Regions from separate parts of the Caballeronia sp. KNU42 genome, predicted to be linked through region 2. Evidence: riboswitches for the same ligand, from Rfam matches in the RefSeq annotation. Region 2 holds a riboswitch; the other holds the start of a gene.
The links. Region 2 has a riboswitch for thiamine pyrophosphate ahead of thiC (phosphomethylpyrimidine synthase ThiC). Riboswitches for the same ligand answer to the same signal wherever they lie in the genome.

Region 1: it holds a riboswitch for thiamine pyrophosphate, as region 2 does, so the genes downstream of both, ACSOSP_RS11165 (FAD-dependent oxidoreductase) here and thiC (phosphomethylpyrimidine synthase ThiC) in region 2, are expected to answer to the same signal.

Annotation. Positions count from the first base shown of each region.
Region 1 covers NZ_CM132388.1:2,487,098-2,494,440, forward strand. The annotation lists gene thiE (thiamine phosphate synthase) at 1-1,029, opposite strand, end outside; gene ACSOSP_RS11155 (thiazole synthase) at 1,026-1,838, opposite strand; gene thiS (sulfur carrier protein ThiS) at 1,861-2,058, opposite strand; gene ACSOSP_RS11165 (FAD-dependent oxidoreductase) at 2,067-3,224, opposite strand; TPP riboswitch at 3,437-3,567, opposite strand; gene ACSOSP_RS11170 (ABC transporter ATP-binding protein/permease) at 3,959-5,710, shown strand; gene ACSOSP_RS11175 (MFS transporter) at 5,844-7,097, shown strand; gene ACSOSP_RS11180 (carbonic anhydrase) at 7,199-7,343, opposite strand, start outside.
Region 2 covers NZ_CM132388.1:149,072-156,414, forward strand. The annotation lists gene ACSOSP_RS00550 (hypothetical protein) at 548-985, opposite strand; gene ACSOSP_RS00555 (glycine zipper 2TM domain-containing protein) at 1,242-1,454, opposite strand; gene thiC (phosphomethylpyrimidine synthase ThiC) at 1,797-3,728, opposite strand; TPP riboswitch at 3,987-4,115, opposite strand; gene ACSOSP_RS00565 (hypothetical protein) at 4,195-4,485, shown strand; gene ACSOSP_RS00570 (EamA family transporter) at 4,489-5,613, shown strand; gene ACSOSP_RS00575 (Fic family protein) at 6,080-7,343, shown strand, end outside.

The DNA of each region.
Region 1 (7,343 bases), 1.9 Mb from region 2:
AGCCAGATCCGGTGCTTCTGTAACCGCCCGCACGACTGCTGCGCTTCCGACGCCAGTTGAAATAATTTGTCGCAAAACCTGGCCGTTGATGCCGCCGATTGCAACTAGCGGCACGATCCCGTCAAGCAAGCGCACATAACGCGTCAAACGCGACAAACCTTGTGGGGCCGTCGGCATGACTTTCGTCGTGGTCGGGAACACCGCGCCGAGCGCGAGATAGCTCGGCTTGAAATGCAGCGCCTTCAGCATTTCGTAGTAGCCATGCGTCGATAGTCCGAGGCGCAGCCCCGCTTCGGCGATCGCATTCAGGTCGGCCGTTTCCACGTCCTCCTGCCCGAGATGCACGCCGTACGCGCCGGCCTTGATGGCTTCCTGCCAATGATCGTTGATAAAAAGCTGCGCCTCGTGCTTCGCGCCCGCCGCCACCGAACGCTCTATTTCCTGCTTGAGATCGCCGAAATCGGTGGTTTTGCGGCGTAATTGCGCTGTCCGAACGCCTTGGTCAAGCGCCCGTTCGACCCATTCCGCGCTCGGAAGGACCGGGTACAAGCCCAATCTGTCCGGGCATGGGGGAAACGGCTTTGAAGGCGCCGCCGGCAAATTCGCGACCTTCGGGAACGTGGAAAAATCGACGGGCCACGCGTCGAGTTCATCCAGATTGGCCGGACGCCACGCAAGCGCCAGAACGAGCGCATCGTGCGGCTCAAAACCGCAATCGAGGAACGCGGCCAGTGCGGCCGGCCAATCATCGGACCATTCGCCTTCCAGCACGTACTCGACGTTGTTCAGGTACAACGTTGCGCGCCCCGTTTTTACTTCCAGGCGCCCGACGCCCTCCGGCAGAGGCTCAACGCCGCCGTCCACGATCAAATCGCCCGAGCGCGGATGATCCGGTGCGCTCAGGCAAATGCGCCATTGCTTCGATCCCGCCGGCCAGTCGCCCAGCCGCCGCCGGATTCGCTCGGCGGCTTCCAGCAATTCGTCAGCGGGCGGCCAAAATACTTCCTTATCCAGCAACACCGCGCTCATACCGCACTCCCGTCTTGATGCCAGAACGGCATGCCGACCACCGGCGTGCTCGCTTGTGCGCTATCGCGCTCGGCCATTGGCCCGGCGAGATAGGCCATCCGCCCCGCCTCGACGCCCAGCGCAAACGCGCGCGCCATCTGCGGCGGAAACGTTGCCTGTGAGACGGCCGTGTTCAGCAACACGCCATCGAAACCCCATTCCATCACCTGGCACGCGTGCGACGGCACGCCAAGACCGGCATCGACGATAAGCGGCACATCCGGCAAGCGCTCACGCAACGTGCGCAATCCGTAGGGATTCGTCACACCTTTTCCCGTTCCGATAGGCGCCCCCCACGGCATCAACGCCTCGCAGCCGACATCGAGCAGACGCCGGCCAATCACCAGATCCTCCGTGCAGTACGGCAGCACCTTGAACCCCTCGCGGATCAGTATTCCAGCCGCTTCCACGAGGCCGATCGGATCGGGCTGCAGCGTGTAGTCGTCGCCGATGAGTTCGAGTTTCAGCCACGGGGTATCGAACAGTTCACGCGCCATGCGCGCCGTGTTCAGCACTTCGTCCACGGTCTGGCAGCCCGCCGTGTTGGGCAGCAAGGCGACGCCGTGACGCTTGAGGACATCGAAAAAACCGGCTTCGCCCGTACTCGATTGCCGCCGCAACGCGACGGTGACCATGCCGGGACGGGCGGCGTCGATGGAATCCGACAGCGACTGCAGCGACGGATAGCGCGACGTCCCCAGCAACACGCGGCTCGGGAATGACGTGCCGTAGAGCGTGAGGGTATCGGCTGTGGTGATGGTGGAAGCCATGATTCGATTCCTTTAATGGAGCTCAGCCGCCGGCGACCGGCGAGACGATGTCGAGTTTGTCACCGGCGGCAAGCGCCTTCGATGCGTGTTCACCACGCGCCACGAATTGCCCGTTCAGCGCTACGGCGAACGGCGGTTTTGCGCCGAAGGCCGCGAGGGCGTCGGTGATGGTCGCCACGTCGGGCACGGAGAAAGACTTCCGATTGATGTGAATATTCATGATGAAAGTCAAAGCACGGGCGCCGCGTGTTCGCAGCGCAGCAAGGCTGACCAGCGGGCTTGGCGGCGCCAGTCGTCGAAGGAATCGGGGTCGGTGATCGCGCCGCCGAGCAGGGCTTCGGCAAGGGCGCGGGTGGAATCGGCGACTTCGGGCGCGATCATATAACCGTGTCGGTACAGCCCGTTTACGCGCAAGGTTCGTGCGCCGTCCCAGACAATCGCCGGACGATGATCGGGCAAAGTCGGCCGGCATTGCGAATTGAGCTCGAGAATGCGCGCCTCGCCGAAACCCGGATGCACCGCGAACGCCGCGCTCAGGAGTTCGAGCGCTGAGCGCACGGTCATTGGCGACATGTCTTCGCCTTCCACCTCGGTTGCGCCGATCACATAAAGATCGTCCTGTTTCGGCGCGATGTAGAGCGGATAACGCGGATGCAGCAAGCGCACCGGCCGCGTCAGCCCGATACCCGGCGCATGCACCCGCGCTACTTCACCGCGAATGCCTCTTAATGCCGGCCACGCCGGCTTTCCGCCGAGACCGCGGCAATCGATAACGAAATGCGCGTCCGGCGGGGTATCGGTATCGATCGTCGTATTCCAGTGGAGGTCAACGTTACGTTCGGCCAATCCCGCTGCCAGCGCGTTCAGCACTTGCCGGTTGTCGAGCTGGCCTTCGTTCGGCAGCAGCCAGCCTTGCGGAAAACGCGTGCCCAGAGCCGGTTCCGCTGCCGCAACTTGCGCGCCGGAGAGTTTGACGAAGCCATCTCGGAAAAGCTCGGAAGGCGCGTTCGCGCGCAAACGGCGCTCGAACAGCGGCGCTTCGGCGCGGTCGCCGGCATGCCAGACGACCAGCGTGCCATTGCGCTGGAAAAACACCGGTTCCGGCATCTCGGCGATAAAACCCGGCCAGCGCGCGAGCGATGCCGCCCCGAGTTCAGTGATCAGCAATTCCGCACTGGCCGCCTCGGCGAGCGGCGCGAGCATTGCCGCCGCGACCCACGCCGCCGATTGCGTGCCGGGCGCATCGCCGCGGTCGTACAGCGCCACACGGTGCCCCGCACCCGCCAACAGCCAGGCGACCAGCCGCCCGCACAAGCCGCCGCCCACCACGGCAAAATCGTCTCGCCCGGACGCACTGGAGTGAGTGGAATGCACAACGGTGTTCACGATGACGATGCCTCCTCAGCAGACGCTGCAGAACGCACGGAGCACAGCACGGAAATCGAGATCGGGAGGAATGCCCGTTTCGAACCCTGTTGCACGCGCGGCGCACGAACATATTTCAGGGACGAAACCACGGCGAGAGATCGGAGAGAGCGGCTTGGGAGCGCAATGCATGCGGCTCATGGGCCAGCCAATACTGGAAGAAACTGGAAACGCGGCGGTTTCCGGAAACTTCCCTCGCCGGTATTACCCGGATCGGGTGCAAAGGGACTCTCTCAGCCTCGCCGCGCGTTTCTCCATTGTTTCAAGGAGGCAGACGCGTGCCGAAGCACCCCTGTTTCGTCATCGATCATTAAAGCATAAAAGCGAAACGACCAGCAAACGGGGCGACCCGCGTAGGGCGCCCTCGCACTTAGAGGAAAAGCTTGGGGCTCGGCGCGGACAAAACCCGTCAGCCTTCCCTTTCGTTCACCGTGCGCGCACTCTGGCACAATGCCGCGAACGCCGGGTGCATCTGCAGCGCACGCATACAGAAAGCGCCTGGCTGTTGCATTGCATCGGCGGGTCAGTCGTCAGCCGGGCAAGGATTAAGGAACAATTAAGTCACGCCCGAAACAATGCTCCGACGCGCGCCCTCTTTAATGGTCTCTTAGGATCGTTGAGACGGAGCAGGACCATCCGCATCGATACCGCCAAGTTACAACCTGCCGCAGAGCCGGCACGTCTTCAGGAAGCTCATGACCACCACACCTCCCGGCAACACAGAACAAGACGCCGACAAAGTGTCGGCGTGGAGTCTTATCAAGCCTTACTGGGTATCGGAAGAACGCGGCATTGCATGGCTTTTGCTGATCGCGATCATCGCGATCAATATGGCGGTCGTGTACATCAACGTCCGCCTGAACACCTGGAGCGCGGACTTCTACAACACGCTGCAGGCCAAGAGGGTCGCCGAGTTTCCGCGCCTGCTGCTGATCTTCGCGGGCCTCGCGTTCGCGTACATCCTGCTCGCCGTGTATGGCCGGTACCTGCGCCAGATGCTCGGCTTCCGGTGGCGCCAATGGCTCACCCACCGATACCTCGAACAATGGCTCGGCGATAAAGCCTTCTACCGCATAGAACGCGATCGCCTCGCCGATAACCCCGACCAGCGGATCAGCGACGACCTGCAGTCCTTCGCCACGACCACGCTGTCGTTGTCGCTGGACTTGTTATCGACGCTCGTCACGCTCGTGACCTTCATCACGATCCTGTGGACGCTTGCCGGGGCGCTGAGCTTCTCGCTGTTCGGTACGCCGATCACCATTCCGGGCTACATGGTCTGGGCGGCAGCACTGTACGCGGTGCTCGGCTCGCTCCTGATCCAGCGTTTCGGCCATCCGTTGGTATCGATTAATTACCAGGCGCAGAAGGTGGAAGCCAACTTCCGTTTCGGCCTGATCCGCATTCGTGAGAACGCCGAGCAGATCGCGTTTTATGACGGCATCGCGACGGAAAACCGCAACGCCAGGACCATCTTCGAAACGATCCGCCAGAACTACTGGCAGATCATGAAGTACACGCGGCGCATGACCTTCGTGCTGTCTTTCTACGGTCAGATCGCGATTATTTTCCCGATCATGGTCGCGGCTCCCCGCTACTTCGCAGGCGCGTTCACGTTCGGCGTGCTGATGCAGATCAGTTCGGCATTCGGCACGGTCAGCGACTCGTTTTCCTGGTTCATCAATAGTTACTCGACCTTGGTCGAATGGCGCGCCACCGTGAACCGGTTGCGCGAATTCAAGCGTGTGATGAGCTCCACGCACATCAAGGAAGCGATTTCGCCGGCGACTGCCCACGGCGGCATCAACCTGCATTACACGAGCACCGACGCACTGACCACGACCGGACTGAAGCTCGCGTTGCCGAACGGCACGCCGCTCGCGAACGTCGCGGATGTGGTGGTGAAGCCGGGTTCGCGCTGGCTCGTGCAAGGTCCGTCCGGTTCGGGGAAGAGTACGCTGATGCGCGCGCTGGCCGGCTTGTGGCCGTTCGGTGACGGCACGATCGACGCGCCGGTCGACGCCAAGCTGATGTTCATTCCGCAGCAAAGTTACTTGCCGATCGGCACATTGAAGGCGGCGTTGAGTTATCCGTCGACTGCGGATGTCTTCTCCGATGACGACTGCCGCGAAGCCTTGCGTGCCTGCAACCTGAACGCGTACGGTCCGCGTCTGGAGGAGTCGGGACACTGGGCAAAGATGATGTCACCGGGCGAGCAACAGCGGCTGGCGGCTGCCCGCGTATTGCTGCACAAGCCGGACTTCATGTTCCTCGATGAGGCCACCAGCGCGCTCGATGCCGAGAACGAGATGCTGATCTATACGGCCATCATCGATGCGTTGCCGAACGCCGCGATCGTCAGCGTCGCGCATCGCGAGTCGGTGACCGGCTTCCACGAGAGCCGGATCGAGATTGAACGTGCGGGGGCGGAAAGCGTGGTGGTTTGAGATGGTTTGAGGTCAAAGCGCTCGTTCGATGCCCGGTGACCACGGGCATCATTTTGACCTGCTTTTCCCGCTGAACGACGCACCGTAGAATGCTCCTGCGCCTGCACGGCAGGCTTTGAACGGGAGACGGGATTTGCGAGCGTTCGAGTGGTTCACCGAGCTGACGACGCGCGAGCGCCGCACGCTTTACGCGGGTTTCGGCGGTTACGCCGTCGATGCCTTCGACTTCATGATCTACTCGTTCCTCATTCCCACGCTGATCACCGCGTGGGGCATGACGAAGAGTGAAGCCGGGATGATCGCGACGAGTTCGCTGATTTCATCGGCTATCGGCGGCTGGCTCGCCGGCATTCTCTCCGACCGATATGGCCGCGTCCGCGTATTGCAGTGGACGATCGGCACGTTTGCCTTCTTCACATTTCTCTCGGGCTTCACGCACTCGTTCGGGCAGTTGCTGGCCACGCGCACGCTGCAAGGCGTGGGCTTCGGCGGCGAATGGTCCGTGGTCACCGTGATGATGGCGGAGACCATTCGTTCGCCGCAGCATCGCGCTAAAGCCGTGGGTACGGTGCAGAGCAGCTGGTCATTCGGATGGGGCGCGGCGGCAATCCTGTACTGGGCGTTTTTTGCTTTGTTGCCCGAAGACACTGCGTGGCGCGCGTGCTTCTGGATCGGTATCTTGCCGGCGCTGTGGATCCTCTACATCCGCCGCAATGTCAGCGACCCGGAAATCTATCTCGCCACCCGCCGTGCGCGCGATGCCGGCACTGAAACCGCCACTTTCGCCGATATCTTCAAAGGCTCCCACCTCAAGACAACCATACTGGGCAGCGCGTTGTGCACCGGCATGCTCGGCGGTTATTACGCCATCACCACGTGGCTGCCGACTTATCTCAAGACCGAGCGGCATTTGTCCGTGTTCAATACGAGCGGTTATCTCGTGGTGCTGATCGTCGGCTCGTTTCTGGGGTATGTGTTCGGGGCCATTCTCTGCGACAGGATCGGGCGGCGTGCGTCGTTCGTACTATTTGCTATCGGCTCGTTTTTGCTCGGGATGATCTACACGATGATCCCCGTCACCGATCACACCATGCTGCTGCTCGGCTTTCCGCTCGGTATTGTCGTACAGGGGATTTTTGCGGGCGTGGGGGCGTATTTATCGGAGCTGTACCCGAACGCGATACGCGGCTCGGGTCAGGGGTTTTGCTACAACCTCGGGCGCGGGCTCGGCTCGTTTTTTCCGATTCTTGTAGGCGTGCTTTCGCAAGGAATGTCGCTTGTCAAAGCGATTGGCATGGTGGCGGGGACCGGGTATTTGTTGGTGATCGTCGCGGCGTTGTTGTTGCCGGAAACGCGAGGGAAGGCGTTTGGTGTAGTGACACGGTGACTTGCTTGATGAGGAAAACGAGGCGGTTTTAACTTGCGTTAAACCGCCTGTCGTCTCACAGCACGTCGCCTTTCAACAGGCGATCTCTTAGCGCTGTCAGATCACTCTACTTCCCAGATTTCACGTCCGTTCAACGCTTGCACCGGGCGTTGATTGCCGTGATAGAAGCGCTGCATGGCATCGAGTTGGTGCTGGGTAATGCTCACCCGCTCCTTGAACTCGATCCACGTCACGCCTTCCGAACAA
Region 2 (7,343 bases):
CGACCGGTTTTCACTGCCCCGTGAGCTTCGTTCGCTTGCGAAAAGGAAAAGCGCGGCGTCGCCCAACGCACCTTTGCAAGTAAGCGTTTGCCTAATGCGTCTGGACTAAGGATAGAACGAGGATGGCGTGCGTCAAAGAAGGATTAACCATACCTTCGGGATAATCCGACGCTTTAGCGCGTGGTGGGTTCACGCGGATCAGAAGCACCGGTCTCGGGCGAGTCCGGTGAAGCGCGGCGCAATACCCAGACGGAGATCACGCCAAGACAGGCGGCAAGCCAAAGTAGGACCAGCGCGAAGACCAGCATGGTGACGATTCCTGTGGCGGCAGCGCCCGGGGCGGCGAAGCGAGCAGGTATTTCAGCGAAAAGCGTGCCATATCACACCGGCTGCCACGGAATCGCCGGTGAAGCGCTGCTGACGTGATCGGACATCGCGGACAACAAGCGTTCAGACAAGCAAACCGCGCTATTGCAGCGTGGTTCATGTGAAAGCATTACATCGAACGGGTAAGCTCGTCCATGCTTAAAAGCAGAGAGCGACCCGTTCAGTGACGATAATAATGTCCGCGCCCGCCGCCGCCGTACCAGCCGAAGCCGACCGACAGCGAAGGACCGTAACCGTATGCGGGATAACCGTAGCCACCGTAATAGGCCGGATAGGGCGCGTAGACCGGATAGCTCGGGTAATAAGCGGGATACGGCGCATAGGCAACAGGCGGCGCGTCGACGTATTGCGGTGTTGTTGATGCATACGCGGACGCGGGGGTGTTGTCGGTGCCTTGATAGCTTTGCGTATAGCCGGAGGCGGGCGCCCCTACTGGCGTGACAGGAATCTCCTGCTGCGTTTGTGCTGTGCTGACTACCGGAGTACCCGCGTAGGGTGGATAGGCCGGGTAATAGCCATACGAACCGTACGGCACGTAGTAACAAGCGCTCAAGCTCAAAGCGCCCACAAGGGCGGATAGTGCGAGCTTCGGGCTCATGATGCGACTCCTCATTGCGTCGAAACGCGGCCGTTCGAATGAACGGAATGTCAGGAGCCTAGCGCATCGCTGAAACGCGGGAAAGTACGGGGGCGCCACCCAATGTTTCGATCTGTTTCGCAGGACTGGATTGTGGGCGCGCCAGTGAGTCGCCTAAGCGACGAGCTCGGTTGCAGCTGATCGACGTGTAATTGAAGGGCGGCGATCGGGCAAGGCGAGCTGGATAAATACTCATCCGGCTCGCCAGCTTATCAACCTACTTGCCGACCTGGTTACCGATCAGGCCGCCTGCGGCCGCCCCACCCACCGTCGACAACGCACTGCCGCCCAGCGCTGCGCCCGCCACGCCGCCGATACCCGCGCCGACGGCTGTATCGCGTTGGCGGGTGCTCATTTGATCGCATGCAGACAGGCCGCCGAGAAGTGCGGCGATGAGAGCAGCAGCGCCAATCTGTTTGATCTTGTCCATTTCAACTCTCCAAAACGATGAATCACGAAGGTCTGACGGGTTGCTGTTAAACCGGCGAGGCTCCAGGTCGCGCATCCAGCATATCCAGCACATGCCGCGCATCATTTGCGCTGAGCGGATGAGCCTGACTGTCCACGTCCAACCCGGTGGCGAAAAGACAGTGCTTGCCGATCCTTTCAACGTAAGAGCAGAAACAGTGCCCGACCGTCGTATTCAGCAGGTGAATATGGAGTTATGCGGCCTCCAAAACGCAAAAGCGGCCTGTCGCATATGGCATGCGACAGGCCGCTTCACGTGTCACCGGATCGCCGCGCCTTTGCGGCGCGCGTGGCTTGATCCTTCTTACGTGCGCTGGTAGATCTCAGCGCCCTTTTTCACGAACTCGATCGCCTTCGTTTCCATGCCTTGCTTCAGCGCTTCGATGTCCGATACCCCTTGCTTCGCCGCATATTCACGGACGTCCTGGGTGATCTTCATCGAGCAGAAATGCGGGCCGCACATCGAGCAGAAATGCGCGACTTTGGCCGAGTCCTTCGGCAGGGTTTCGTCGTGGAATTCGCGCGCCTTGTCCGGATCGAGACCGAGGTTGAACTGGTCATCCCACCGGAATTCGAAACGCGCCTTGGAGAGCGCGTTGTCCCGCACCTGAGCGCCCGGATGACCTTTCGCCAGATCGGCGGCGTGCGCGGCGAGCTTGTACGTGATGATGCCGGTCTTCACGTCGTCCTTGTTCGGCAAACCGAGATGTTCCTTCGGCGTGACGTAGCAGAGCATGGCCGTGCCGAACCAGCCGATCATCGCCGCGCCAATACCCGACGTGATGTGGTCGTAACCCGGGGCGATATCCGTGGTGAGCGGTCCAAGCGTGTAGAACGGCGCTTCGTCGCAGCAGTCCAGTTGCAGGTCCATGTTCTCCTTGATGAGCTGCATGGGCACATGGCCCGGACCTTCGATCATCACCTGCACATCGTGTTTCCACGCGATCTGCGTCAACTCGCCGAGCGTCTTCAGTTCGCCGAGCTGGGCTTCGTCGTTGGCGTCGTAGATCGAGCCGGGACGCAGGCCGTCGCCGAGCGAGAAGCTCACGTCGTAGGCCTTCATGATTTCGCAGATGTCTTCGAAGTGCTCATACAGGAAGCTTTCCTTGTGATGAGCCAGACACCATTTCGCCATGATGGATCCGCCGCGCGACACGATGCCCGTCATGCGGTTCGCGGTCATCGGCACGTAGCGCAGCAGCACGCCGGCGTGGATCGTGAAGTAATCGACGCCTTGCTCCGCTTGTTCGATCAGCGTGTCGCGGAAGATTTCCCAGGTCAGGTCTTCGGCCTTGCCGTTGACCTTTTCGAGCGCCTGGTAAATCGGCACCGTGCCGATGGGCACCGGGCTGTTGCGGATGATCCACTCGCGCGTTTCGTGAATATGCTTGCCGGTCGAAAGATCCATGACCGTGTCGCCGCCCCAGCGGATGGCCCACGTCATCTTGTCGACTTCTTCGCCAATCGACGATGTCACCGCCGAGTTGCCGATGTTCGCGTTGATCTTCACCAGGAAATTGCGGCCGATGATCATCGGTTCGCTTTCCGGGTGGTTGATGTTCGCCGGGATGATCGCGCGGCCGCGGGCGACTTCCTCGCGCACGAATTCGGCCGTGATTTCCTTGGGCGCGTTGGCACCGAAAGCCTGGGCGCCGAACGCCTGGCCCGGATGCTGGCGGCCCATCATGGCGGCGAGTTTTTCGCCGTTCGGACCGCTTGTACGCAGCGATTCCAGATATTCAGCACGGCGCTGGTTCTCGCGGATCGCGATGTATTCCATTTCCGGCGTGATGATGCCCTGGCGTGCGTAGTGCATCTGCGAGACGTTCTTGCCCGGCGCGGCGCGCCGCGGCGTGCGATGCAGGCCCTTGAAACGCAGGTCGGCGGTGGCCGGATCGGCGGCGCGCTCACGGCCGAAATTACTCGAGAGGCCACCGAGCGATTCCGTATCGCCACGTTCTTCGATCCAGCCCTGGCGTACGGCCGGCAGACCCGAGCGGATATCGATTTTCGCTTCCGGGTCCGAATACGGGCCGGAGCAATCGTAGACATAGACCGGAGGATTTTTTTCGCTGCCGAAACTTTCGTTGGTGTCGGATTGCGTGATTTCCCGCATCGGGACACGGATGTCGGGGCGTGAACCCGTCACGTAGATCTTGCGCGAGTTGGGCAGCGGCGCGATGGCGGCAGCGTCGACGACAGCGTCGTCGGAGAGGAATTTCGGATTGGCGTTCATGCGGCTCTCCTTTGTCGACCGGTGTTGGCGCTTCAGCGCTTACTCCGGTCCCATGCAGATGTTTGCGGGGGACGGGTGTTTCCCAGCCGGCCGGCGAAAAACGCCACGCGCACGAAAATGCACCAAATGGCACGAGAGCGCACGAGATCGGCTGAGTCAAACGCTAGCTGCGGGAGACCGGAGAAAAGCAGAGAAGGAGGCGGGCGGACTTGGCGGGGATGCGCGAGGAAGAGTAAAACCCAAGAAAGACCCCAAGCGCTGCAAAATCCGAACGCTTCCCTGCGCTGGCATTATCCAGATCAGGTTCAAAGGGTATTTCTCACCCGCGACACACGGACAATCCGGTGACAGATTGCGATGTGCAGCGCAGGACCCCCGCGTTAGCAGCCGCAACAATACACCTCGCCGTAGCGTGTTGGCAACCATCTGTAACACTCACGCGTGCGTATGCATGGCTTACTGCATAATGGCGACCACCGTGTTTTCCCGGATGCGGCCGACATTTTTCACCGATCGGTCCGGCAAACTCGCGGCGGCTCCTGCCGGCTTTTCAAGCCGTTATCGAGCTTCGGCACGTTGTTGCCCGACCCCTTTTTCTGCTTCCGACATGTTGTCCTGCCTTGCCCGTTTTGCCGCGACGCTCAAGCGGCATGCGCGCCGTTCCTCGCTTCCCCTCGTTTCGGGTGAAGCGAAACCGGCGGTTGTAAGCTTGGCCGTTTGGCCGGCTGATGCTTCAATCATCTTCGTCGCGGAGTAACGGATGTCCACACCGTTGCCGCCGCGATTGCCGGGTTCCGATTCGCCACCACAGCAGTTCGTGCCGCCCCATTCGCAGCCCTCAGCCGATGTGCTGCCGTTTCCGCATGCAGCGGCCGACGCGGCATCAGTGTCTGCATCGCCGTCATCGGATGGCTCGCCGGGCGTGACGAGCGCGCAACCTTCGCCCGATACCGATACCCGCGAGCGTCGCCCGTTCAACCTTCCCGGCCGCTTCCCGTTCCGGCTTCCGGCGACGCACGGCGGCCGCGTGGCGCTTGCCCTTTGCGTGGTGTACCTCGTATGGGGTTCCACCTACATGGCGGTGCATCTGTCGCTGGAATCGTTTCCGCCGCTGATGCTGTCCGGCTTGCGCAACCTGTTCGCCGGCATTGGTTTATTCATCTTCGCCGCGCGTCGGGACCCGGTCTGGCCGACTTTCGCCGAAGTGCGCAACGCCGCGGCGGTCGGAACGTTGCTGGTGGGTTTATCGAGCGGGATGCTCGCGTTCGGCATGCGCACGGTCGAGACCGGTACGGCTGCCGTCATGGTCGCGACCGTGCCGTTGTTCGCCACGGTGATCGCGGCCATTGCAGGCCGCAAAGTGGCGAAGGGTGAGTGGATCGCGGTCGGCCTTGGATTGGTCGGGATTGCGTTGCTGAATCACGGTGATCCGTCGTCGGGTTCAACCGCGGGTAGTCTCGCGATCCTTTGCGGCGCGGTTTTCTGGGCCGCCGGCTCGTTTCTCGCGGGGCGTCTGAAGCTGCCGTCCGACCTGCTGGTATCGACGGCTCTGCAGATCAGTCTTGGCGGCGCGATGGCGACAATCGTTGCTTGGGTGTCGGGCGAACGTATCGTGAGCATGGGGTTCACGCCGTTTCTGGCCTACCTCTACCTGATGCTGGTCGGCTCGATGGCCGCGTATGTCGCGTATGCATACTTGATACGCCATACGAGTCCGATTATTGCCAGCAGCTGCATGTACGTGAATCCCGTGGTGGCCGTGGTGATAGGCGCGCTGTTTCTCGGCGAAGTGATCACGAAGTGGACCGTGATGGCGACCCTCATCATCCTGGCGAGCGTGGGTTTGTCGTTTTGGTTCGATTACAAGAGGCGCGGGCTGGTTTGACGTCGGCGTGGCGGCCGGAAGTACAAAGACGGCGGACCGTTTCGGAAGATTCCGGAGAAACGGCCTGCCGTTTTTTATGACTTGAGCGGATCACCGGAGAAGACAGTCCTCAGACCTGGCTATCGTTCGACCTGATCGAAACCCGCTTATGCGCGCCGTCGAACAGGCGGACAGCACGTCCGCCACGTCCCTGAACGGCCTGCGGCCGCATGATTTGGGGATCTAAAATGCGCGAAAAAATCGGAATTGTGACGTCGATTTACACGCAACGAACTCCGTGCACTGCCGGCGGATATCCTTTGTAGGAATGGCTTTTGCCAGTTTTGACCCCGCCTTCATCCTTAAAAAAAGCACAAAACTCTAATTATAGTAAAGCACAAAAGTCGAGTTATAGTACAACACAAAACTCTGGATATAATACGACACAAAACTCTAATTATGGTCTGAAGTCTCCGGAGCGAACCGCGTGGCTGCGCCCAACGAAAAACTGGCTTCTTCCCTGTCGATCCTCAAAGCGCTGCAGGACAGGGGCCTTTCTGTATTTCAGGTAAGTGCGCATCCCGAGCTCACTCGCACGCACCGTGAGCGGCTCCAGAATGCCGGTTTCCTCAAGCTGGTCATTCAAGGCTGGTATCAGTCGAACAATCCGGAAGACGGTGAGGGCGATTCCACGCACTGGTACGCGAACATGGAAACCTTCGTGGCTGCGTACGCCCACTCCAGGTTCGCGGACCAGTGGCAGGTCAGCCCCGAGCTTTCGCTCCTGAAGCACAGCGGCCACACGAGCATCGAAAAGCAGGTCCTGCTGTACTCGCCGCTGGCGACCAACCAGCCGCAAGCATTGCCTCACGGCTGTTCCATGTTCCTCTATCGAACCAAGCCTGACATGCTGGTGGACGGCCGCGCGCCGAACGCGAGCGGACTCATGCTGCTCCCTGTGCCGGAAGCGCTGATTCGGGCAAGTCCGAGTTTTTTTCACACGCATGAGCTCGCCGCGCAGATCGTGACCCGTCAGGTCGACATCAGTACGCTGACCTCCCGATTGCTCGAGGGAGGTCACAGTGTTGTTGCCGGCCGCATGGCGGGGGCGTTGCGGGCCGTCGGCCGGGATCAGGATGCCGACCAGCTCCTCGATACCATGAAAGCGGCGGCCTACGTCGTTATCGAAGGTAACCCGTTCGAGCGGCCGCTGGCCCATATTGGCGGCCGGATGAACGAGTCGCCGTACGTGCAGCGCATCCAGGCCATGTGGTCGGGCATGCGCGATATCGTGATCGACCGTTTCCGCGATATTCCCTGCTTGCCGAACCCCGACAGCGAAGCGCTTCTGAACGACATAGAGGCAAGGTACGTCGCGGACGCGTATCACTCGTTGTCTATCGAAGGGTATCGGGTCAGCACCGACCTGATCGCGAAGGTTCGCAATGGCGACTGGAGCCCCTTGACCAACAGGGAAGACCGGTTGGCGAGGGATGCCATGGCGGCTAAAGGTTATGCGGAGACCCATGCCCGGGTCCGCTCCCTGATCGGACGGGTAGTGGCCGAAGCCAGCGATCCTTCCGCCACCCTCAAGCGAGATTTTTCACAGTGGTACGTGACGCTGTTTTCGCCAAGCGTGACCGCGGGTATCTTGAAGGCAAGCGATCTGGCCGGGTATCGCAACAACAACGTGTTTATCCGGAATGCGTTGCATGTACCGCTGGCGCCCGAAGCCGTACGGGATTGCATGC